DNA from 3 places in the Fusicatenibacter saccharivorans genome. Region 1 is predicted to be linked to each of the others. Evidence: a T-box and tRNA genes for the amino acid it is inferred to sense, from the RefSeq annotation. Region 1 holds a T-box; the other regions hold tRNA genes.
The links. The T-box of region 1 lies ahead of PGS38_RS08495 (proline--tRNA ligase). A T-box ahead of a tRNA ligase gene usually reads a tRNA of that ligase, here a tRNA-Pro.
Positions count from the first base shown of each region.

Region 2: it has a tRNA-Pro gene. The T-box ahead of PGS38_RS08495 (proline--tRNA ligase) is inferred to sense a tRNA for this amino acid. The anticodon was not compared.
Region 3: it has a tRNA-Pro gene. The T-box ahead of PGS38_RS08495 (proline--tRNA ligase) is inferred to sense a tRNA for this amino acid. The anticodon was not compared.

Region 1 is NZ_JAQEGR010000007.1:146,092-154,340, reverse strand. Features, by position in the region: gene PGS38_RS08505 (dicarboxylate/amino acid:cation symporter) at 1-367, shown strand, start outside; gene PGS38_RS08500 (NUDIX hydrolase) at 518-1,021, opposite strand; gene PGS38_RS08495 (proline--tRNA ligase) at 1,096-2,799, opposite strand; T-box leader at 2,980-3,282, opposite strand; gene PGS38_RS08490 (hypothetical protein) at 3,362-3,634, opposite strand; gene PGS38_RS08485 (alpha/beta hydrolase) at 3,655-4,485, opposite strand; gene PGS38_RS08480 (Cof-type HAD-IIB family hydrolase) at 4,817-5,632, shown strand; gene PGS38_RS08475 (YeiH family protein) at 5,688-6,728, opposite strand; gene PGS38_RS08470 (MATE family efflux transporter) at 6,795-8,144, opposite strand.
Region 2 is NZ_JAQEGR010000009.1:27,110-35,358, forward strand. Features, by position in the region: gene PGS38_RS09740 (anaerobic ribonucleoside-triphosphate reductase activating protein) at 1-286, shown strand, start outside; gene PGS38_RS09745 (DUF6128 domain-containing protein) at 295-1,533, opposite strand; gene tadA (tRNA adenosine(34) deaminase TadA) at 1,584-2,132, shown strand; tRNA gene PGS38_RS09755 (tRNA-Ser) at 2,312-2,397, shown strand; gene PGS38_RS09760 (RsmF rRNA methyltransferase first C-terminal domain-containing protein) at 2,570-4,003, shown strand; gene PGS38_RS09765 (PcsB-like coiled-coil domain-containing protein) at 4,194-5,477, shown strand; tRNA gene PGS38_RS09770 (tRNA-Pro) at 5,714-5,787, shown strand; gene PGS38_RS09775 (Cof-type HAD-IIB family hydrolase) at 5,887-6,672, shown strand; gene PGS38_RS09780 (response regulator) at 7,183-8,249, shown strand, end outside.
Region 3 is NZ_JAQEGR010000001.1:231,515-239,763, reverse strand. Features, by position in the region: gene PGS38_RS01110 (extracellular solute-binding protein) at 1-139, opposite strand, end outside; gene PGS38_RS01105 (LacI family DNA-binding transcriptional regulator) at 440-1,468, opposite strand; tRNA gene PGS38_RS01100 (tRNA-Pro) at 1,564-1,637, opposite strand; gene PGS38_RS01095 (sporulation initiation factor Spo0A C-terminal domain-containing protein) at 1,903-2,259, shown strand; gene ilvC (ketol-acid reductoisomerase) at 2,417-3,436, opposite strand; gene ilvN (acetolactate synthase small subunit) at 3,595-4,101, opposite strand; gene PGS38_RS01080 (glycoside hydrolase family 2 protein) at 4,223-6,025, opposite strand; gene PGS38_RS01075 (AEC family transporter) at 6,133-7,077, opposite strand; gene PGS38_RS01070 (aldo/keto reductase) at 7,074-8,099, opposite strand.

The DNA.
Region 1 (8,249 bases):
GTTCACCATTCCGCTCGGCGCAACCATCAACATGGATGGTACCTCCATTATGCAGGGTGTCGCTGTCATCTTCATCGCAGAGGCGTACGGTATTCATCTGACCCCGGCAAACCTCGCAACGGTTGTTGTTACCGCAACACTGGCTTCCATCGGTACCGCCGGTATCCCAAGCGTCGGACTTGTTACCCTGGCTATGGTACTGAATTCCGTCGGACTGCCAACGGAGGGTATCGCTCTTATCATGGGTATCGACCGTATTCTCGATATGCTGCGTACCGCCGTCAACATCACAGGCGATGCTGTCTGCACAACGATTGTCAGCCATCAGGAAAAGGCGCTCAACCGCGAAGTGTTCAATCGCGATTAACCGCAAGGAACCGCTTACGCGCTTACGAAAAGCCCTTTTCAGGCATGCCTACGGCAAGAAAGAATCCTGTAAATTACAAAAACGCGTTCCCGTTTTCGGAAACCCCTGTGGTTTCCGGCGGGAACGCGTTTTTATTATCTTATTTCTCTGTTACAGTTCAAATGCCTGGCGGATGCTGTCGTAATGCAGGAATTTACCTTCTGCGGCGTACCCTTTGATTTCGTCCAACGTAGCAAAACGGTAGCCGTCTGTTTCTTCCTCCTGAAGATGGAGATCTTCGTCTTTGACATCCATCACGAAGCGATAGACATCGACAAAGTAATTGTCTCTCTCATCCGGGTTGATGCGCCGGTAGGTAAAGAGATAACCGCCGTCAGCCTTGCTCACATCGAGTCCGGTTTCCTCTCTGACCTCACGGCGCACGGCCTCCCAAGAGCTCTCTCCTGCCTGTGCCGCGCCGCCGGAAACCTCCCACCAGCCCGGTGCCCAGGCTTTCGTCATGACACGTTTTGTGATAAGGAAGGTTCCGTCCGGTCTTGCGATTACGCCGAGCACCGTCAGGTGAAACTCGTCCGGCTTCATATGCCAGTCATTCCGCTTCATCGTGCGGCCGGTCGGCTGTTTGTTTTCATCATAGATATCCCAGAGTTCCATATCGTGTTTTCTCCTGTCGAACTTCTTCCGAACCCCATCGCGATTTTTCTTCCCTTTCGCATGGTTCTGAATCATTACAGATACTGTTTAATCTCTTCCATCACATTTTCCAGCAGAATCTGTGTTTTCAGAGTCTTATCGCGGGATGCAACCTCGACAACGCCCTGTTTCATATTTTTCGGGCTTACGATGATGCGAAGCGGAATGCCGAGCAGGTCGGCATCGGCAAACATTACGCCGGCTCTGACGCTTCTGTCGTCGTAGATCACTTCGATGCCTGCGTTCTGCAGATCCTCGTACAGCTTGTCCGCGTATGCTCTTACTTCCTCGTCATCGACGCGGACCGCACAGAGGTGTACCTGCCACGGAGCGATAGCTTTCGGCCAGATCGGGCCGTACTCATCGTGATGTGCCTCGCAGACCGATGCTGCCAGACGGCCGACACCGATACCGTAGCATCCCATGATCGGGGTCTTGCTCTCGCCGTTTGCATCGACATAGGTCATATTCATGGATTTTGTATATTTGGTTCCAAGCTGGAAGATATTTCCGACCTCGATACCCCTGGAAATCTTCACGGTCTTTTTGCCGCATTTCGGGCAGATGCCGCCCTCCTGGATTTTTGCAAAATCGTGATACTCGGCATTCGGAACGTCGCGCTCCATGTCGAGTCCTTTGTAATGATGCTCTGCCTCGTTGGCTCCGCAGGAAAGGTTGTTTCTTCCCTCGAGGGATTTATCATAGAGAACAACGGCATCTCCGTTCACCTTCAGGTTCACAGGTCCGATATAGCCTGCGTTCAGTCCGCATTCTTCGGTGATCACGGCTGCGTGAACCTGCTCGCCGAGGAAGTTGACCAGCTTCGTCTCGTTGACTTCGAGATCACCGCGGATGAAAAGGACAACGTATTTATCATCAACATTCTGCTGATAAACAACGGCTTTGCAGGAGTTCTTTGTCTCGTCTCCGAAGAAATTGCAGACGTCTTCAATGGTGTGGACGTTCGGTGTATAAACCTTTTCGAGTGCAGCGGATTCTGCGTCTCTTGCGATATCGGAAATGTTCTCAGCTGCCTCCATGTTGGCTCTGTAATCGCAGGAATCACACAGAACGATGGAATCCTCTCCGACCGGAGTCAGAAGCATGAACTCATGGGAGATGTTTCCGCCCATCATACCGGAATCGGATTTGACAGATACCACCTCCGGCACGCCGACACGCTCGAAGATGCGCTCGTATGCTGCGTGGCATTTCTCGTAATACTGCTCCAGATCTTCCTGGCTGGTATGGAAGGAGTAAGCATCCTTCATCGTAAACTCACGCACACGGATCAGTCCGGCTCTCGGACGGGCCTCATCACGGAATTTTGTCTGGATCTGATAGATCATAAACGGATATTTGGTGTAGCTCTGTGCATACTCGCGTACAAGGTGTACGGCTGCCTCCTCGTGGGTCATGCCGAGTACCATTTTGGCATTGTTGCGGTCGGTGAAACGCAGCAGTTCATCGCCGATGCTATCGTAACGGCCGGACTCATCCCACAGAGAAGCCGGCATGACAACCGGGAACTGCACTTCCTGGCCGTCGATTTTGTCCATCTCCTCGCGCAGGATCTGCTCGATTTTGCGCACAATGCGGCGCAGCGGCAGATAGGAAGAATAGATTCCGTTTGCCATATATTTGATGTATCCGCCTTTTACCATAATAGCATGGCTGTCGATGACACAGTCAGCAGGTCTTTCTTTGAAGCGCTCTCCTACTAATTTTTCAAGTTTCATTTTCTGATTTCCTCCTTATTCTTTGGGTTTTCAACATCTGAAGTCTTCCAGACGCGAGAACATTCCAGCCTGTCCGATTTTAAGCTTTTAGTCAACATTTTACGCATCTAACTCATCACTGAAGTAACGAGTTAGATGCTTCGTTTTCAAACAGAAAAAAGCCCTAAACCGCAAGCTGCAGTTTAGGGCGAATTTTTTTATCCGCGGTACCACCTAAATTCAGGAAAACTCCTGCACTCTGACACAAAGCATTTGTACCCCACGATTTTTGTATTTTGTAATACGCGTGATCTCTGCTCTCTGTACCTTCTCTGTAACGGGAGATCCCGGTGCAGCCTACGAAATAAATTTTCCCTGATGGATTTTCTTCTCTTCGGTGCACAGCTCCAAGACCGGTTCACGATAGATTCTGCAAAAAGCTTTCACCTGCCGCTTTCTCTCTGAATGCGCTCTGTCGCTACTGTTTCTTTTCGTCGCTTTTTCACTGCACTGATTGTAGCAGAAACCGGAAAAGAATGCAAGCCCGTTCCTTCCGCTTTTTCTGCATAAACGCCCGCACAGGTTACAGACCTTCCCGGTACATTCTGCTGATTGCCGCCTGGGCTTCCTCAGACTGTTTTTTCTCAATCCATGCTTTGCGGTCACTCAAAATAGCCAGCATCTCATCGACAACGTCCTCGGCGCGCGGGCTTGTGACGCGGTAGAGATAGCCGAGCATCCGCGTGGCGGTAAAGTCCGTGTTCATCTGGCGGTATGCAATTTCCCGGCAGAAGTCGTCCGGGTAACCGTTGTGTTTTAACGCACGGTACAATTCGTCATTTCTCGTTTCTGGCATTGCCTGTCTCCCTTTTTCCTTTAAACATTTACGTTTCCGCTGTTCAGGCCTTCCGTCTTTTCCTCAAGTGGCAGCCAGTCCAGTGCCTTTTTGATCCACTCATCCCAGAAATCCCATTCATGGCCACCCTTACTCTCATAGTAGACAATGTCCATGCCGCTCTCTTCCATCCGTTTATGGTAGAGACGGTTTACTTCCAGAAGTCCGTCCTCTGTTCCGCACGCCTGGAATACGGTCGGCACATTGACAGACGGATCTTTTTTCCGTGCTTCCTTTAACTGCTCGATAAGAACAGCCGGGTTTTTGTCACTCTTTGCTGCTTCGACCAGATTTCCGAAATAACCTTCTTCATGTGCAAAGCTGTCCGCTCTGCTCTCTTCCGGATTTTCCAGCACATGAAGTGCACCGGACAGGCAGATCACAGCCCCGAAGGTATCGTGATATTTCAGGCCATTTCTGAGTGCTCCAAAACCACCCATGGAAAGGCCTCCGATAAAGGTGTCTTCTCTTTTTCTGGACAGCGGAAACATTTTTCTTGTAATCTCAACCAGTTCTTCTCCGATAAACTGTCCGTGCATGGCACCGATGGACGGCTGATCCACATAAAACGCATTCTCGCCGGCCGGCATGACAACGGCAAGGTTTTTCTCCTCTGCCCATCTTTGGATTCTGGTTCCATGAACCCAGTCTGTCTCATTCCCAAAAATGCCATGCAGCAAATACAGCGTTTTAAACGGTTTTTCCTCGCGCTCCGGCTGCCCAAAGGTAAATTTGTCGACCGGCAGAATAACCTGCAGCGGTACGGTGCGCATTAAAGTTTTTGACATGAAGCTTACCTGAATAAATGCCATAATAAAAATCCCCCTGTGGATATATATTTTTCTTTATTTTACGCCTTATTTCCGCGTTTCGTCAACGTGGAGTTTTGCGTTCCTCCGGTTCCGGCTTGCACCCCGAAGCAATTCACGATATAATCATGTTTATAGCAATCCCAGAAAATAATGCAAAAAATTCAGCACTGCAGAACGTGAATTACTGCGTCACGGATTTTCGTCGTACCCCGGTACGCCTTCAAATCCGTTCCTTGTAATTCGCGCCCTGCAGCACTGCCTTTTTTGCGTTATTTTCTGGTCTTGCTATAGTTTGAATTTTTTCTGTGACAAGATAAGGAGATTTTCTATTATGATAAAGTTGATTGCAACCGATGTCGATGGAACGCTCGTCAAAGACGGCACACTTCTGATCGACCCGGAATATATGACTGTTGTTTCCAGGCTTGTCGACCAGGGCATCCATTTTGTTGTCTGTTCCGGCCGCCAGTTTTCCAGTGAACAGAAGCTTTTCGCTCCGATCAAGGACCGCCTGCTCTACATCTCCGATGGCGGAACTGTCGTGCGCACACCGGAAAAGATTCTGAAAACATATCCGATGGAAACGGCACTCTGGAAATCCATGTGCCGCATGGTACACGACGAACTTCCGTCCTGCGACTGCTTTGCCGCCACCCCGGACTACTGCCTCGCCGAAGATGCCGGAAGCCGCATGTTTCACTGGCTCCGCGACTCCTACGGCTTCGATGTCCGCGAAGTACCGGATCTATCGAAGGTAGAAAACGAGGACATTATCAAATTCACAATCTACCATCCAACCTCCTGTGAAGAGCTTTGCTCCCCAAATTTCATCCCGGCGTGGAATCATCAGGCAAAACTCGCTGTCGCCGGTAAGGAATGGTTGGACTGCAACGCCCGCGGCGTCAGCAAATGGACCGGTCTCTCATTTCTGATGAACTACTTTGGCCTTACCCCAGACGAAGTCTGCTGCTTCGGCGACAACCTGAACGACATCGAGATGCTTCAGAACGCTGGCGAAAGCTACGCCGTCTCCAACGCCCGAGCGGAAGTCATCGCCTCAGCAAAACACACCTGCCCGCCGTACTGGGAGAACGGGGTGCTGCAGGTTTTGAAAACGTTTTTGAAGGAAACGACAAACCCGTTTTGATTTAAAAAATCCAGGCATCCTATACGGATGCCTGGATTTTTAATTCTCTGTTTCTTTACAGTACCCCATGCGGCGCAATGCCGATCGCAAATTCGACTGCAATCGCTACCAGGACTACCAGCAGCGAAATGATGAATCCGTGCAGCATCGGCTTTGCGCCGGAGCGGCAGAGGGATTTGAAATCGGTGTTCAGGCCGATGGCCGCAAGGGCGGCCACCATCAGAAATTTGCTGATGGTTTTTAATGCGGCTGCTGTGCCTGCCGGGATAAGACCTAAGGAGGTCAGTGCTGACATGGCGAGAAAGCCTAAGATAAACCATGGAAAAATGGATTTGATGCTTACCTTTACGGCGGTTCCTTCTGCTGCCTGTGCTTTTCGCTTCAGATGTACGTTGATTGCGGCGAATGCCAGGACAGCCGGGATAATGGCGAGGGTTCGCGTCAGTTTTACCATGGTGGCGAAATCACCGGCAACCTCGCTGAATGCGTAACCGGTGGCAACGACGCTTGAGGTATCGTTGACCGCAGTTCCGGCCCAGAGGCCAAACGCGGCATCCGAAAGGCCCATCCAGTGACCGAGGATCGGGAATACGACAATCATGACCGTATCAAATAAAAACGTTGCGGAGAGGCCATAGGCAATGTCCATATCGGTTGCCTCGATGACCGGCGCGATTGCCGCGATCGCGGAACCGCCGCAGATACCCGTGCCGGCGTTGATGAGGCTGCTCGTCTTCCAGTTCAGTCCCATTGCTTTTCCGATCAGTGCGCCAAGGCCGAAGCACGTTGCCAGGGTAAATACCATAACCGTCAGGGAAAATCTTCCGACCGTCAGCACCGTGCGGATATTCAGGCTCGCACCGAGCAGAATAATCGCAAATTTCAGGATCTTCTTCGATGTAAATTTAATTCCCGGCGCCGTCACGCTGTTCGGCTTGTAAAAGGCGTTCACAATCATACCGATAAACATGGCGATGACCGACGCTCCGATAAAGTGCAGGCCGGCGCTCTCCTCCAGGCTTTCCAGGAATTTCGCCGCAACGGCAATCACCAGCGCAATCGCCGCTCCGGGAATCAGTTTCTTTGCGTTTTTCATAATAATAACTTCCTCCAGATGTATCGTTTTTTCTTTCTCTCTCCCCAAAACATTCCGTATTTTTCATCACGTCTGATGCTGCCACTTCCCGCTTCGATAGCGAAGGACAAAGAAAATGGCACGAACAACCCAGTCCATCGTCATGGCGACCCAGACACCGAAGACGCCGAATCCCATACGCACACCGAGCACATAGCTCATGCCGATTCTGCAGATCCACATGGAAAGAATCGAGAGAATCATGCAAAATGCCACATCATTGGACGCGCGGAGTACATTCGGCAGATTGAAGGCAATTGGCCAGATTATCATACAGCAGATGCCGTGGTAAACGATGATATCTTCCGTCATGGCTGTTGCCTCCGCAGACAGACTGTAAACGTGAAGCACCGCCGGAAGTGCCGCGATGACACCGAGACAGCAGACGATCATCATGCCATAAATGATGATGTGCAGCTTTTTCGCATAGTATTTTACCTGCTCATAGTCTCCCGCTCCCGCGCACTGTGCGCTTACGGTCAGCACTGCATTTCCGATCGCCATACCGGGCAGTGTCTGGAAGACAGCAATCGTGTTGGACACGGCATTTGCCGCGATCGACGCTGTTCCGAACTGTGTGATCATACTTAAGACCATAATTTTGCCGAGCTGGAACATACTGTTCTCGAGGCCGTTCGGAATGCCGATGCCAAGGATTTTTTTCAGCATATGGAAATCCGGTTTTAATTTCACCGGATAAGAGCACCGCACTGGATACCGCTTATTATGTACGAGAACAAATGCTGCCGCAGCCGCGTACATACGTGAAAGCAGCGTCGGAATCGCAACGCCGTCCACGCCGAATTTCAGCGCATAGACCAGAAGCGCATTTCCCGAAATATTGATCAGGTTCATGACGATGGATATTTTCATCGGCGTTTTCGAATCACCCTGCGCACGGAAAATGGCCGCACAGCCGTTGTAAACCGCCAGAAACGGAATGGAGGCCGCTACGATCATCAGATAAATATTGCAGTTTCTTTCTACCTCTGCCGTAATGTTTCCAAACACAACATGTAGAATAAACGGCTTTAAAAGATAGACCGCCGCCATGATCACAACTGACAGCGCCGTTGTCACCAGCAGAAGCTGGTCAGCTGCCTCACATGCTTTATGCGGCCGCTTCTTTCCGATATACTGGCCGCACACGACGGCTCCGCCGGTTGCAATCGCGGTGAACATGTTGATCAGCAGAATAAAGATCGTATCAATCAGCGACACACTCGACACCGCCGCCTCGCCGACACTGGATACCATAATTGAATCCGCCATGCCGACTGCGATGGCAAGAAGCTGTTCAATCAGAAGCGGCACAATCAGCTGTTTCAGATCCGCATTGGAGAACAGGTCACCATCCCGTTCCTTCAGATAATTCATCTTTTGTTTCCTCCATTTTCATACCTTCTCCGTTGATGAGTTTTTACGCATGTGTATTACACTTATGCTGTTTTTATCTTACCTGCATTTTTACGTAAAAGCAAG
Region 2 (8,249 bases), on a different contig from region 1:
AAAGATCGATGTGATGCGGATCAATGAGTCGGTCGAGTTTTTAAAGAGCGGCGTGGTGGACTATGAGTTCCGGACAACGCTCTGCAAAGAGCTGCATGGAAGGGAAGAGATCGAAGCGATCGGAAAGTGGCTTTCCGGGGCAAAACGGTACTTCCTGCAGAATTACCGGGAATCGGATTATGTGATTGATCCGAGGTTCTCGGGGTATGCGAGGGAGCAGCTCGAGCGGTTCTGCGAGATCCTGCGCGGAAAGATTGAGACGGTGGAGATCCGCGGCGTGGATTAAAAAACGCTTTAAAGCGTGCGGTACCAGTAGCCGAAGCGGGCATCGGGCGCGAGCTCGGAGGGGCGCATCGCCTGCTTGAAGTGGAAAAAGCCAAAGAGGCTTGCCATGAACTGCTCATTCGGCGTGTAGACGCCGGGGACACCGAAATACCAGAGTTCCTGCTGGTCGCGGTTCCGGGCGAGGAGCAGATGGCGATAGGACGAGGAGCCATGGAGGACGAAGCGGTTCGCATCCACCGAAAGACCGGCGGCGCGGAGCTGTGGAAGATCGTCGAGTGAGAGGCGCAGGCAGTCGGTCAGATCATCATCTGGGAACGGGTGGAACTCCGGGAACTGGTCCTGAAGCTGGAGATAGAGAGCAGCGCGGGACGGCGGCACGGCTGCTGCGGCGGGAAAATCGGCGGAAGTCATATGTAGCGGCTGGGCGGCAGAATCCGGGATGGGCTGCGGCGGTTCCGGGTTGGCAGAGGGATAGCTTTCTGCGGTTTTCACAGATTCCGCGGATGCGGGATGGAGAGTGTTGGCGGATGATTGCGTGATCCTGTCTGCAGGAACGGTGTTTACCGTGTCAGTTGATGTGGATTCTGTGGAGACGGTGGATTCCGGGTTGGAATTTTGTGGATAAAGTTCGGAATTGCTGCTGAATTCTGTGGAAAGTTCATCGAACTGTGCTTTTGAAGCGTCTGATGATGGCAGGGACTGCGCAGGTACGGCGGGATCCAGAGGTTCGGGTGTTTCGGCAGTTTTCTCTTCGGTCGGTCTGGTACCATTGTCTGCGGATGTTTTGGGCTCCTGCGGGAGCGTGGGAGCGAAAAACTCCGGCTGAATCGGAAGATCGTCCCACTGGGTGGCGATGACGCCGGTCTGGCGGCAGAGCAGGATCAGACCGCCAAGCTCGTCGAGCGTGACATCCGTCTGCCCAATGGCATCGGAGTGCGTGAAGAGTTTTCCACTCGTAGAAGAGCGCCCCGCAAGGAGATTTCCGAGCGGAATGCCGTACATCCGCCCTGACCGGCGGATAAATCCGTAGACCGTGACCGAGGTCTCCGGCGGAAGCGACGGCGATTTGATCTGGAAGTCCATGCGGCAGAAGCCGTTCTGCGACTCCACGCGGACAAAGCCGCAGCATCCGCCCTTGCGGTTGTTCGGGTATTCGTATAGATAGGCAATGAAACGCCGGTAATCAGACATAAAAACCTCCTGCATAGAAGTAAAAAGAGTAGAAAAAGATACTGCGCTACAGTTCACGATATGCGGGAAGGACAGAAAATATACGCAGAGAAGAAAGGAAGTGCACAATGGAAGAAGAAACAAAGCTGGAAACGCCGGAGGAAAAAGCGCACCGGAAAGAACGGGAACGCTTCATGCGCCAGGCGATTACGCAGGCGAAGAAAGCGGAAAAGCTGATGGAAGTGCCGATCGGCTGTGTGATTGTGTACGAGGGAAAGGTGATTGCGCGGGGCTATAACCGCAGAAATACGGATAAAAACACGCTGTCCCACGCGGAACTGAATGCGATCCGGAAAGCAAGCAAAAAGCTCGGCGACTGGCGGCTGGAGGGCTGTACGTTGTATGTCACCCTGGAACCGTGCCAGATGTGCGCCGGTGCGATCGTACAGGCGAGAGTCAGCGAAGTCGTCATCGGCAGCATGAACCCGAAGGCGGGCTGCGCGGGATCGATCTTAAATATGCTGGAAATGCACGAGTTTAACCATCAGGTGAAGGTCGAGCGCGGCGTGCTGAAAGAAGAGTGCTCGGAGATGCTGAGTGCGTTTTTCCGGAGACTGCGGGTGGTGAAAAAGAAGAAAAAAGAAGAGAGGAAGAGGGTGGAAGAAGGGAAAGAATAAAAGAAGAGGCAGCATCGGGATGGGATGCTGCCTGAGGAAGATTATTTGTTTGAGTAAGTTGCACTTTCGAATATTTCCGTAAAAAATACAATCCCCGTATTTCCATCGGAAACCAATGAAAAAATCATTGACGAATCGTAGAAAAAGCACTATAATATATGATGTATTTGACAAAATACGGAGAAGTACCCAAGAGGCTGAAGGGTCTGGCTTCGAACACCAGTAGGTCGGAAACGGCGCAAGGGTTCAAATCCCTTCTTCTCCGCTATGCAAAAAAGAGACAGCAAAAAGATTGAAAAATCGAAAAAGCTGTCTCTTTTTCTGTGAGAAATTATGAAATAGATGCAAAACAAAAGAAACAAAGACAGAAAAAACATCGCCAGTTCACGAAAAGGGACCGATGCACAACAAAGCAAAATAAAAAGGAGAGACAATACATGGCGCAGTTACCACAGGAATTTCTGACCCGCATGCAGGACATGCTGGGCGATGAATTTGATGCATTTTTAACTTCCTACGACGCACCCCGCACAGCCGGGCTGCGTGTAAATACAAAAAAATGCCGGACCGAAGATTTCCCACCGCTTGTTCCGGGAATGTGGAAGAAAATTCCGTGGATTCCAAACGGCTATTTCGTGCCGGACGGCATGCGCATGGGCCAGTCTCCGCTGTATGCGGCAGGCGTCTTCTATCTGCAGGAGCCAAGCGCCATGACCCCGGCGTCCCGCCTCCCGATCGAACCGGGTGAGCGTGTGCTCGATCTCTGCGCCGCACCGGGCGGCAAAGCGACGGAGCTGAATGCGCGCCTGAAAGGAACCGGCCTTCTCGTCGCCAATGACATCAGCAACGCCCGCGCCAAAGCACTGCTGCGCAATCTGGAGCTGTTCGGAAGTGAAAACGTGCTTGTCACCAATGAGACACCGGCAGGCCTTGCAGACGTCTTCCCGGGCTTCTTCGATAAAATCCTCGTGGATGCACCGTGCTCCGGCGAGGGCATGTTCCGGAAAGATGAGGCAGTCATCGGCACCTGGACCCCGGAGCGGCCGGATTTCTTTGCGGATCTGCAGCGAGAGATCACCTCGAATGCTGTCAAAATGCTGCGTCCGGGCGGCCTCATGATGTATTCGACGTGTACCTTCGCCCCGCAGGAGGACGAGGGAACCGTTTCTTTTCTTCTGGAAAACTTCCCGGAAATGGAACTGATCGAGATGGAAGGCTACGAAGGTTTTTCAAAAGGCAATCCAGTCTGGGGAAACGGCGATCCGGAGATCGAAAAGACCGTGCGCATCTGGCCGCATAAAATGAACGGCGAGGGCCATTACCTTGCCCTGTTCCGCAAAAAAGGCGAAGCCATTCCTTATGAGACAGAAGAAAAACCGATCGAAAAGAAAAACAAAAAACAGAAAAACCGGAAAAAAGACCGCGGAACGGAAGCACCGGGTCCGTCGAAAGCAGAAAAACAGATCCTTTCCGATTTCCTGTCCCGGATGACAGCACCGATCCCGGTGGAGGAACTGGAAGTCCGCGCCGGAAAAGTATACCATTCCCCGTCCCTGCCGGATGGCGTGCGGAATCTTCATTTCCTGCGGAACGGTCTGTATCTCGGTGAACTGAAAAAAGACCGTTTCGAGCCGTCACAGCCGTTTGCCGTGACACTCTCCGCGGACAAGTTCAAAGATTACATGAATTTAAAGGCAGATGACGAGCGTACCGAAAAATATCTCCACGGTGAGACAATTTCCGTAGAGCCGGGAGAGACCGCATCGCCGTCGGGCTGGAAGCTGGTCTGCGTCGATGGATTCGGCCTTGGATGGGGCAAACTGGTCAATGGGACCTTGAAAAATAAGTACCCTGTTGGATGGAGAAAGTAGAAAAATCATGTCAGTGTTTGCAGGAAAAATGTCGAAATATTACAAAGTTATTAACAGAAATTAAAAAAGACTTTCATTTCAGACATACTTGTGTTATAATGGCAAAGTACGGCGGGAAAAAAGACCCATTTTCCGCAGTAACTGGGAGTGACAATCAGCAACAGAACGTAATAAGTATGAGGTGTACGACATGAAAAAAAAGAAATTATTCAGCCTGGTTTTGGCCACAGTGCTTACGGCAGCAACCGTTCTGCCATGCTATGGTGCCAGTACAAAGGAGAAAATTTCAAATGCTCAGGCAGAACAGGCTGCCGCACAGTCTCAGCTTGACAGCATACAGAGCAGGATTGACGAACTCAATTCCAAAAAGGGACAATCAGAAGAATATCTTTCCGAACTGAACCAGCAGCTGGACGATCTGCAGAACCGTCTGCAGGAGCTTCAGGATCAGTATGATGCGAAGCAGAACGAACTGGTACAGATTCAGGCAGATCTGGAAGATGCAAAAGCAAAAGAAGAAGAGCAGTACGAGGCGATGAAGCTCCGTATCCAGTATATGTATGAAAATTCTTCCGGAAACGGATACATGGCAATGCTCTTTTCTTCCAAAAGCATTTCAGAGCTGATCAGCCGGGCAGAATACATACAGAAAATTTCCGATTTCGACCGCGATCTTATGCAGGAGTATGAGGACACGGTAGACCAGGTAAAAGAAAAAGAAACACAGGTGCAGGAAGAGCAGGCAGCGATCGTAGAACTGCAGCAGCAGAGCAGCGATCAGCAGGAAGCCATTCAGGAGCTGTACGCAGCAGCTTATCAGGAACTCCGTACCTACTCCGCAGAGCTGGACGATGCAAAATCCAGCGAGAGTGCACTGGTAGATGAAATCAACAGCAAAGCAGATGCAATCAACGACCTGATCCGTCAGGCGAAAGAAGAGGAGATTGCAGCGCAGAAGAAAGCAGAAGAGGAAGCCGCCGCACAGCAGGCTGCCGCAGAAGCTGAGGCAGAGGCCGCCAGAAAACAGGCAGCCGAGGCCGCAAGAGTCGCAGCCGCAGAAGCAGCAAATGCCGCAGCGAAAGCAGATACCGATACAAGCAGCAGCTCCGGAAGCAGTTCTTCGGACAGCAGCGCATCCTCCACGACAACGGGGAGTCCATCCGCGTCAGATACTTCCAGCAGCTCCTCCAGCGGAACATACCTTGGAAGATTTAAACTGACAGGCTATTGCTCCTGTTCCATCTGTACCGGACAGTGGTCCGGCGGATCCACCGCGAGCGGAACCACACCGACCGCCGGCAGAACGATCGCCATGGGCGGTGTACCATTTGGCACAAAACTGATGATCAACGGCCAGGTTTACACGGTAGAAGACCGCGGAACCGCTTACGGCCACGTAGACATCTTCTGCAGCAGCCATTCCGAGGCGCTGAGCTTCGGCGTGCAGTATGCAGATGTATATCAGCTGAGCTGAGAAACAAAGATAAGAGATATGCCGGAACAGAACTTCCGGCATATCTCTTTTTTTGACTTTCTCAGAAACTGTCATTCTAAAAGAACACCAAAAAGGCCGCAAACCCGTGTGAAATGTACCTTTTGAAGCAATAATAAAAAAAATTAAAAAAATTTCAAAAAAGGTGTTGACATTCCTATAGACATCATATATAATAGCTATTGTTGACGGACGAGAGTTCAGAAAACAAATAAAATCGAAGCGTGGCTCAGTTTGGTAGAGCGCTGCGTTCGGGACGCAGAGGTCGTGGGTTCGAATCCCGTCGCTTCGACTGGAATGAAAATGCCGAAAGCCTTGACAATCAAGAGCTTCGGCATTTTTTCGTATGTCAGAAAGAGAACAGGAAACAGTACACGAGGAGGAAATTTTTGTGAAAGCATTATTTTTTGATATTGATGGAACGTTACTGAGTGAGATTACAAAAGAAATTCCGCAGAGCGCGCTCGATGCATTGAAAAAGACAGCGGAAAAAGGAAATCTTACGTTTATTAATACCGGCCGCACCTGGTCGGAGCTGCCCGAGGAGCTGAAAAAGCTTCCGTTTTCCGGATTTCTGTGCGGCTGCGGGACCTATCTGCGCCGGGACGGCGAAATCCTGATGCATCAGACGATTCCGAAAAAGCGCTGTGAGGAAATCCCGGTTATTTTAAAGGAGTGCAGGATCGGCATGATTCTGGAGGGAACGGATAATGTTTATTTTTCGTCGGAGGTATCCCGTTTTCGGGAGGTCGAGCAGACCCGTGCCTATTTCGCTGCTGTCGGAATCGGACTCGCGGAGACAGCGGAGACAAAAGGAATCATTTACGATAAATTTTGTATCGTAACTGATGCACAGTCTGATATAGAACGTATGTACCGTGAATTTGAGCAGGAGTTTGATATCATGGATCGCCGCGGCGGTGTATACGAAATCGTTCCGCACGGCTGCAGCAAAGGAACAGCTGTGGACTATGCGCTGAAACAGTTTCAGCTGGAGAAAGAAGATGCATACGTATTTGGCGACAGCAGCAACGACCTTACCATGTTCCGGTGCGGCGCACACACCATTGCGCTTGGAAAACATGATGAGATTCTGGATCCGTACACAGAGTACGTAACCGATACCGTCGAGCGGGACGGCGTGGCAAAGGCGATGGAGCATTACGGATTGATCTGACAGAAAAAAAGAAAGCGAAGGGGCGCATTTGAAAAGAAATTTTCAGGTGCGCCCCTTTGGTTGCAATTTTCTGAAAAAGGAAACAAGAAAAGCAGCGTCTGAAAAGGTATGTGCATTGCAAAGTAAAAAATTTCATGGTAATATAAAAATGAGTTTTTATGTATATTTGTAATGATACCAGGAGGTGAGCGTTCAGAAGTTCCATGGAAACAGAAAAAAATCAGATAAATAAAAAAAGCCTCAGATACCGTTTTACAGCAGGAACGATCGGAGTAAGTGTCTGGCAGCAGGAATGAATGCTCACTTGGCAAAGCCTATAAAAATTGAAAACATAAAGAGAATTTTGTGTGAATATTGTGTGTAGTGGCTGCAACTTCTCAAATCCGTATACCTGTTTTTCACGTTTTGTAGGATATTATAACGTAAATGTAAAACTGGCAGGGACAGGTTCTCTGTATACAGATAAAAGCAGGATAATGAAGTATAAAACAGAGAGAGGATTTTTATAAAATGGAAAAGTATGAAGACAAAATATATTCTTTAGGTGAGGCTGTAACGGGACAGACACAGGCTATGTCACAGGCCGTACAGAAAACACTGGAAAATAATGGCGGGGTAGGTATAATGACAGGATCTTATGACCAAAACCTGTCTATTTTGTCTGTGAATAATCTGCTGTTGCATAGTACAGGATATACATTCGATACTTTCATGGAACAGACAAAAGGCTCATTGAGAAACTTCTTTTATGACGAGGAAGATAGACAGGAGCGAGACCATTTTTTGCAGCTTCACGGAACAGGGGAAGCACAGATCCTTACAGCAGACGGTACAGTGAAAAATGTACGGCTTTGTAAAGAGGATGCGACAGATGAGGCGGGCAGACAGATCTGGGTTATGTCCGTACAGGTCAACTGGGATCATGTAAATTTGACACTGCTCAATGAGGCTATCTGTTCCGGCTTCTGGTATTTTGACTGTGACGAAAACAGTGAGATTGTGAATGCAAACTGGAGTCATGAATTCCGAAAAATGCTTGGCTATCATGACACTCTGGACTTTCCGAATAAACTGGAATCCTGGTCAGATCTTCTGCATCCACAGGATAAAGAAAGAGTAATGGTGCAGCTTCAGGCGGCAATTAAGGATAAGACGAACCAGATAAAATACCAGGTAGAGTATCGTATGAGAATGAAGGATAATCAATACCAGTGGTTTCGGGCATCGGCAGAAGTAATACGCCGTCTGGATGGTTCTGCCAGCAGGATTGCCGGGATTTTTATTAACATTGATGCGGAAAAAAAAGAGGCCATGCAGGCACAAAAATCTGCTGCTTTCCACCGGGCTTTTACGAAAGCAGACCTGTGTGAGTATTATGTAAATCTGGAAGCGAATACTTTTGATACCTTTAAGGTTGAACCGTCCCTGATGACAGTCTTTGAACAGAGTCATACATGGGATGAACTGATCCGTCATTTTGTGGATTCCTATGTTGTGGAGACAGATAAGAAGGCGGTATCCTCTTTTTACGACCGTGGTTATATTGCAGAAAGGCTGAAGGGTCTGGAAACCGAATT
Region 3 (8,249 bases), on a different contig from region 1:
TGTTCCACCACCAGATGATGTCCGGTCGCTGTGTCTCATCGCCCATCAGAAGGGAAATTTTGGATGTTGCATCCGACCAGCCCGGCAGTGCGATGATATCGATATCCAGGTTGCAGCGGTCCTCCGTCCATTCCTGCATTTCGCTCTCTCCCTTCCTTCCGGCGATATAATGCATTATTTTGCACTATTATTTTTTAATGTGTGATATTAACGAGGTTTTTATTCTTGCGTTTTTGTCATTTTTGTTCAGTTTAGCTTTCCTTAAATGCACCATTTTGCATTATTAATTAGTGTTTTTCTACATGGCATTTATGCACGAATTTGAATCATCGCAAAAAGGGAGCCGGAAACGCCCCGGCAGACGGTTTTTCTTCTCGTCCGCCGGGGCGTCCCTGGCTTTCTTTCTTTGTTCACTTTTTCCTGTTTTTTCTATTTCTTTCTATCCCTGGCGCTTGCACGAGGAACGGCGCACCACAACCTCCCCCGAAACGAGAATCCGTTCTTTCGGCGCTTCCGGGTGCTCCTCCCGCCATAAAAATTCATGCACCATACGGCGGCCAAGCCACTTCGTATCGACATGAACGGTTGAGAAGAACGGATACAGCATCCGGTCCTCATCATCATCAAATCCGGTCAGTGCCACATCCTCCGGCACGCGCACGCCGATTTTCCGGAAGGATTCTGTCAATCTTTTGGCGATCATATCGTTGCCGCAGACAATCGCTTCCGGCAGTGTATCGTAGCTCGCCACAATCTTGTCAAAATTTTCCGGGTAATAAAAATGATCGCTCTCCATATTGGGGCGCACAAGCTCCTCATCGAGCGGAATGCCCGCCTGTTCCATCGCTGCAAGGAAACCGACATACCGGTCATGCATCGACTCATACGTGCTGCTGTGCTCACTTAGGAAACCGATCCGCGTCATGCCCTGCCCGATCAGATGGGACGTCAGAAGACTCACCGGCTGCACACCGTCCACACGCACGATATCGCCCATCGGCCGCTGTTCGATGCCGCAGTAATGGTCGAGCTGAAAGATGCGGTAACCCAGATTTACCAGTTTCTGCATATATTCCGGCGGCAGCATTTTAATGCAGAAGATCGCATCGATATTTTCATTCAGGCCGAGCGGCAGAATGCCGTTCTCCTCCTCCCGCTCCGTCACGACCGCAACGCGCGTCTGACAGTTATTGAGGCTCGCCTCCTCGGAGATGCCGCTCACGACACGGTCCCAATAAACAGCGGCATCCCGCGTACGCAGAACCATAATATTGTAATGCTTCTCCTGCGGTGCCCGAACTTCTTCCACATATACATTTTCGCCCAGATAGCCATTTCTTTTCGCCATCCGAAGAACTCTCTCCCGCGTCACCGGAGCTACCTTCGGATCATCCTTTAATGCCATGGCAACCGTATTCCGGGACAGTCCCAGCTCCTTTGCCATACTCTGTATCGTTACTTTCCCCATAACTTCCTCCCTGTTTTTTCTGCGCAATTCATTTTTCTTCCGCACACGTCTTTGTCCGTAAGAAAAAAAGTGCCGTAAAACGACACTCTTACCGATCGGGGCAACAGGATTTGAACCTGCGACCTCACGGCCCCCAGCCGTGCGCGCTACCAAGCTACGCCATACCCCGTAATCATGTTTTCATTATACCAGCGAACTTCTGAAAAATCAATGTTATTTTTCCCTCTCCCGTTTCATTACATTCATTTCTTTATTTCGTGTCATATTCTCTTTTATTTTACTATATTGTCACTTTTTCTTTCTGAATATGTAATTTTTCGACGTTTTCCACGTATCATAAGTGAAAGGGGAAAATCGTATGCCATACAAACTTTCACCTCTGGCATGCCCGTCTGCAAAGACTATGTAAAAACTGAATAAAAGGAGACATCGTAATGGAAACTGAAATTTACTTTCTACTACACTCTTTAGGAATTGGTGCAAAATACCGCGGATTTCGCTATCTCGCCTATGGTATCGCTTTATGCATGGAAGACGAAGATTATCTCCTTCGGGTCAGCAAAACGCTGTACCCAAAGATCGCGCAAACGTTTCAGGTATCGTCCTCCTGCGTCGAACGAGACATCCGCACCGCTATTTCCGTCTGCTGGACCCGCGGAAACCGTGATCTGCTCTTTTCGCTTTCTGTGCATCCGGTTCTGACAAAACCGACCAATTCCGAATTTTTTGATATTTTAAGTTCTTATATCAAATACTACCGTGCTTTTCCTGCCTGTCGTCAGGAGGCATAAAAAAACGAATACAGAAAAGATAACACTTCCGCGCCCTATCATATTGGGGGATATGCATGGCGCGGAAGTGTTTTTTCTATGATAAAACGATAGAACGAAAAAAGGAGACTGCCCGCAAAGGCAGCCTCCCGATATGGATCATTTGACAGCAAACCGATTAGTTGTTGATCAGTTTGTCCTCGTTGCTCCAGCTGTACAGTTTTCTGACTTCTTCTCCGACTTTCTCTGACGGATGCTCTGCAGCTTTTCTTCTCATTGCACGGAAGTGAGCCTGTCCGCCTGCTGGGGACATATCCAGAAGGAAGTCTTTTGCGAAAGTACCATCCTGGATATCGGAAAGGATCTTCTTCATGGTCTTCTTGGTTTCTTCTGTGATGATCTTCGGTCCGGTGATGTAATCGCCGTACTCGGCTGTGTTGGAGATGGAGTATCTCATTCCGGAGAATCCCGACTGATAGATCAGGTCTACGATCAGTTTCATCTCATGGATGCACTCGAAGTATGCGTTTCTTGGGTCGTATCCAGCCTCGCACAGAGTCTCAAATCCAGCCTGCATCAGGGCGCATACACCGCCGCAGAGAACTGCCTGCTCACCGAACAGGTCTGTTTCGGTCTCAGTTCTGAAGGTTGTCTCCAGAAGACCAGCTCTTGCTCCGCCGATTCCAAGGCCGTAAGCCAGTGCTCTGTCCAGAGCTTTTCCGGTGTAATCCTGCTCAACAGCAACCAGGCAAGGAGTTCCTTTGCCAGCCTGATACTCGCTTCTTACTGTGTGGCCAGGTGCTTTCGGAGCGATCATAGCTACATCTACGTTCTTCGGAGGTACGATCTGTCCGAAGTGGATAGCGAAACCATGAGCGAACATCAGCATGTTGCCCTCTTCCAGGTTTGGCTCGATATCTTTTTTGTACATTGCAGCCTGTTTCTCATCGTTGATCAGGATCATGATGATATCAGCCTGTTTTGCAGCCTCAGCAGCGGTGTATACTTTGAATCCCTGTGCCTCTGCTTTTGCCCAGGATTTGCTGCCTTCATAAAGTCCAATAATAACATCACAGCCGGAATCTTTCAGGTTCAGTGCATGAGCATGTCCCTGGCTTCCGTAGCCGATAATTGCGATTTTTTTGCCTTCCAGTAAAGAGAGATTACAATCTTCCTGATAAAAAAGTCTTGCTGCCATTTTATTTTCCTCCATAATATATAGAATGTCTTGACCGGCGGCAGGTCGGTCAATTTATACAGCGAAAAGCATTTCTGCCTTTTGCTGTTTGTCAGGGAAATGAACTTTTCTATACAAAAATTTCATTCCTCTAGCAAACGTATGTAATGTGATCTGCGTTAATCGAGGTAACGCACATCGTGGGCTCCTCTGGAGAGTCCTGTCACTCCTGTTCTGGCCAGTTCCAGGATTTCGTATCCCTGTACCAGATTCAGGAACCCTTCGAGCTTTGACTGGTTTCCGGTCAGCTCTACAATCAGGCTTTCCTGTCCCACATCCACGATTCTTCCACGGAAGACATCGGAGATGGCGATGACATTGCGGCGTTCATTTTCATTCACACGGATTTTGACCAGCATCAGCTCTCGTCTGACACTCTCGTCCGGCTTCAGCTCTTTGATATCCCGCACATCGACAAGTTTTGCCAGCTGTTTTTTGATCTGCTCCAGAATCATTTCATCACTGCAGTACAGAACAACAGTCATTCTTGTGTATCGCGGGTCTGCTGTCACACCGGCGGTGATCGTCTCGATATTGTATCCGCGTCGGCTGAAAAGACCAGCTACTCTGCTTAAAAGTCCCGGCGTATTATCCACCAGCAGGGATAATGTTCTTTTCTGTTCCATAAACACCAACTTTCCTCCATCCGCAGGCGCCGCGGATTTTCAGCAATTTCTTACAACTTCCAACGCCTTATCCAATATATTAGCAACTTATCCTCACTTTGTCAACAAAAATTTTACCAAATTATTCTTTTGAGCAAAAATCTTTTGCCTCCTGTGGTTCCCATTTGCATACCTTCCGGTCATACGTAAGGATGCCGTTCGACTCCTCCTCGACATCGGTAAGCTGTGTGTAGACTGCTGCGGCAAGTCCCTGTTCTGTGAGTTCTCTTATCTTTTCTGCCAGTGCATTCATCGCTTTCTGGTACTGTGTCTGGTTCTGGTACGTGCGGTAGCCGAACGATTTTTCGGAGTAGAGATGCTCCTGTACCGGATACGTATAGCCGCCGTATTCAGAAAAAGCAAACGCGCGCTCCTCCGGTTTTACTTTTAACGGACGAAAGTAATTGTGAAGGCTCTTGATGTCCCCCGCTCCCTGATCGTACCAGCCGCTCGCGTGGTCGATCTGCCGCGTCGGATCGAGAGCGCGCACCATTTCTGTCATCTCCCTGGCATCAAACTGTCCCCATCCCTCGTTGAACAGAACCCAGAGCGACACGCACGGTGCATTGTAAAGCTGATGAACCGTCTCGCGGCACTCCCGCTTCCACCACTCTCTTCCCGTTTTTGAGGTCCGCGAAAAGAGCGGATAACAGTTATCCCTGAATTCCGTTGTCACAAACGGCAGTACGGTCGGAAGGTACAAAAGGAACGTCTGAATCGACCGGCCGCCGCCGTTGATCATATCCTGCCACACCAGCATACCGATATGGTCGCAGTGGGAATACCATCTTGCGCACTCAACTTTCAGGTGTTTCCGGATCATATTGAAACCGAGGCGTTTGGCCGTCTTAATGTCATAAACCATCGCCTCATCGGACGGCGGCGTGTAGAAGCTTTCCGGCCAATAACCCTGGTCGAGGACACCGTTCTGGAAATACGGCTTTCCGTTTAAGAGAAGACGCGTGATTCCTTTCTCATCTTTTCCAATGCCGAATTTGCGCATGCCGAAATAACTCTCGATGCGGTCTTCTCCCGCTTCAATGGAAACCCCATAGAGATGCGGATGTTCCGGGCTCCAGCCTGCAAAATTACCGAGAATCAGCTCCGCCTCGTTTTCTCTCGTCTCCCGGACGCAGATCACCTTCGCATCCGGCGCTTCGCTCTCCCGCACCGTAATTTTTTTCGTCAGTCCCGCATCCGGTCCGTTGAGGAAAACCCGTACTTTTACGCTCGCCGTATCATATTCCGGCGTGATCACGATGCGTTCCAGATACGTCTCCGGCACCCATTCCATCCAGACGCTCTGCCAGATGCCGCTCTGCGCGGTGTAAAACATGCCGCCCGGGGTAAGGCTCTGCTTTCCGCGGCCCTTCCAGTCCGTGTCCGTCTCATCGCGCACCTTGACGGCAAGCTCGTTCTCTCCCGTTTTGAGATACGGCGTAAGATCCACTGAAAAAGAAAGATACCCGCCGAGATGGCCTCCGGCACGCTTTCCGTTGCAGTAAATTACCGCATCCTGATCCACGGCGCCGAACTGCAGCAGCAGCCGTTTTCCGGCAGGAATTTTGGGAAGCTGAATCGTGCGGAAGTACCACAGATATTCTTTTGGAAGCAGCTGCCGCTTCACGCCGGACGCATCGCACTCCGGGGAAAACGGAACGAGAATTTTTCCGTCCCGCTGTTTTGGCATTTTCTGCGTTTCCGTGAACGCATACTCCCACCATCCGTTCAGATTTGTCCAGTTTTCCCGGCGCATCTGCGGACGCGGATATTCCGGAAACGGGAGCTCTTCTTCCGGATTTTTCCCAAATTCCGTAGAAAGGCGGAATTTTTTTCCTTCCTTTTTTCCAATCTGTAATGCTTTGACCGCATTTTTGAAGTCCATTCTTTTCCCTCTTTTTCTGATTTTTATGATTGATAAAAGCGTGCCCGGACAAAATCCCGGACACGCTTTTGGTGTACTGAAAATCAAAGCGGATATTCGCAATCCGGTTAGATAAACGCCAGCGTTTTCATCAGATACAGCCAGAACGTCAGCGTAAAGGCACTGCCGCACGTTGTGAGCATAACGGTGTTTGCCGTCAGACTTCCCTCATGACCCATATTTTTCGCCATGATAAAACTGCTCACCGTCGTTGCGGAACCCAGCATCACAAGGATTGCCACCAATTTTTCCTGACGGAAGCCAAGTATCACGGCGATCGGCAGAAAGACAGCTGCAAGACCGACCAGCTTAATCGCAGCTGCAGCAATCGACGGCCGGATATTCTTTGCCGCGCTCTTTGCCTCAAACGACGCACCCATCGCAATCAGGCCGAGCGGCGTTGCAAGTACCGCAATATTCTGCACCGTTTTCTGCAGAATCACCGGCTTTGGAATGCGAAGCACCGACCAGAGAAGTCCTGCAACGATCCCGAGGATAATCGGGTTTGTCACGATATTTTTCGCCGTCTTTTTCACAAAATCTGCCGTGATCTCCTCCCGTTCCGGACCGAATACCGCAAGAACGACAACCGCCATGATATTATACAGCGGCACACTGCTGATGATCATCAGCGGCGCCATGCCGGAATTTCCGTAGATATTCTGGATAAAGGCAATACCAAGGATCGCCGCACTGCTCCGGTACGCCGCCTGGATAAATTCGCCTCTTGCACTTCTCTCTTTTAAGAGATGGGAAAGTCCCCATACCGCAAGAATTGAGAGCAGTGTTGCAAAGAAGCAGAACAGAACGAATTTGATATCCCACACAGCGGAGAAATCAGAATCCGACAGGTCCTGGAACAGCAGCACCGGGAGTGCGATTTTAAACACAAATTTGTTCATTTTGCCTGTGAACGATTCGTCCAGAATACCAACCTTTCGAAAGAAAAGTCCCAAAATCATTGTCAGGAAGATCGGCATCGTCGCGTTCAGGCTGAAGATCAGATTACTCATACCAGTGTTTTTCCTGCCAGTACATTTTTATAATCTTCGTAGTTCTCTTCGAGAAGCTTCGGCGTATTCAGACCGTAGGGACATTTCTTCATGCAGGCGCCGCAGTGGAGACAACCTTCGATTTTCTTCATCATCGCCTGGCCGCGCTCGGTGAGCTGGTTGGCGGACGGGGAACGGCGCAGAAGCAGGCTCATGCGCGCGCAGGTGTTAATCTCAATGCCTGCCGGACATGGCATACAGTAACCGCAGCCGCGGCAGAAGTTGCCGGAGAGCTCTTTCTGGTCTTTCTCGATGATCGTCTTGATTTCATCCGTCATGGCAGGCGGACAGGCAATGTAGCTTAAAAACTCGTCCAGCTCTTTTTCTCTCTGGACGCCCCAGATCGGAAGCACGTTGTCGTACTGATCTTCAAAAGCATATGCAGCCGCGGAGTTTGTGATCAGCCCGCCCGAGAGCGCTTTCATTGCGATAAAGCCGATATTTTTCTCTTTGCATCCCTGTACCAGTGCTTTCTCACGGTCCGTTGCCAGATAGCAGAACGGGAACTGCAGCGTCTCGTAAAGACCGGACTCGATGATCTCCTCTGCCACGCTCATGCGGTGGTTCGTGATACCGATGTGGCGGATTTTTCCCTGTGCTTTTGCTTCCAGCATCGCCTCATACAGGCCGGTTCCATCTCCCGGCTTAGGACAGAAGGACGGATTGTGGAACTGATAGATATCGATGTAATCCGTCTTCAAAAGGGAAAGGCTTGTCTCCAGATCCTTCCAGAACCCCTCCACATCCTTTGCCATCGTCTTCGTAGAGATAAAGACCTTCTCACGCATTTTCTCAAACGCTGCGCCTAATTTTTCCTCGCTGTCGCTGTATGCACGCGCGGTATCAAAAAAGCGGATGCCTCCGTCATACGCTTTGCGCAGCAGATAAACAGCGTCTTCTTTCGTGACACGCTGTACCGGCAGCGCGCCGAAGCCGTTCTTGTTTACACAGATTCCTGTACTTCCCAGTGTTACCATGGACATACTTATGTTCCTCCTTTTTCGCTTTCATTGTTTCAACTCACAGTCGGTATTTCACGGAGTCTGACATGTCGAAAATAGTTCGACTGTGACTTACCTCATGTCAGTGGAGGATACCGATTTCTCTCCGCCCGCCAATGCCGTTATGTTTCT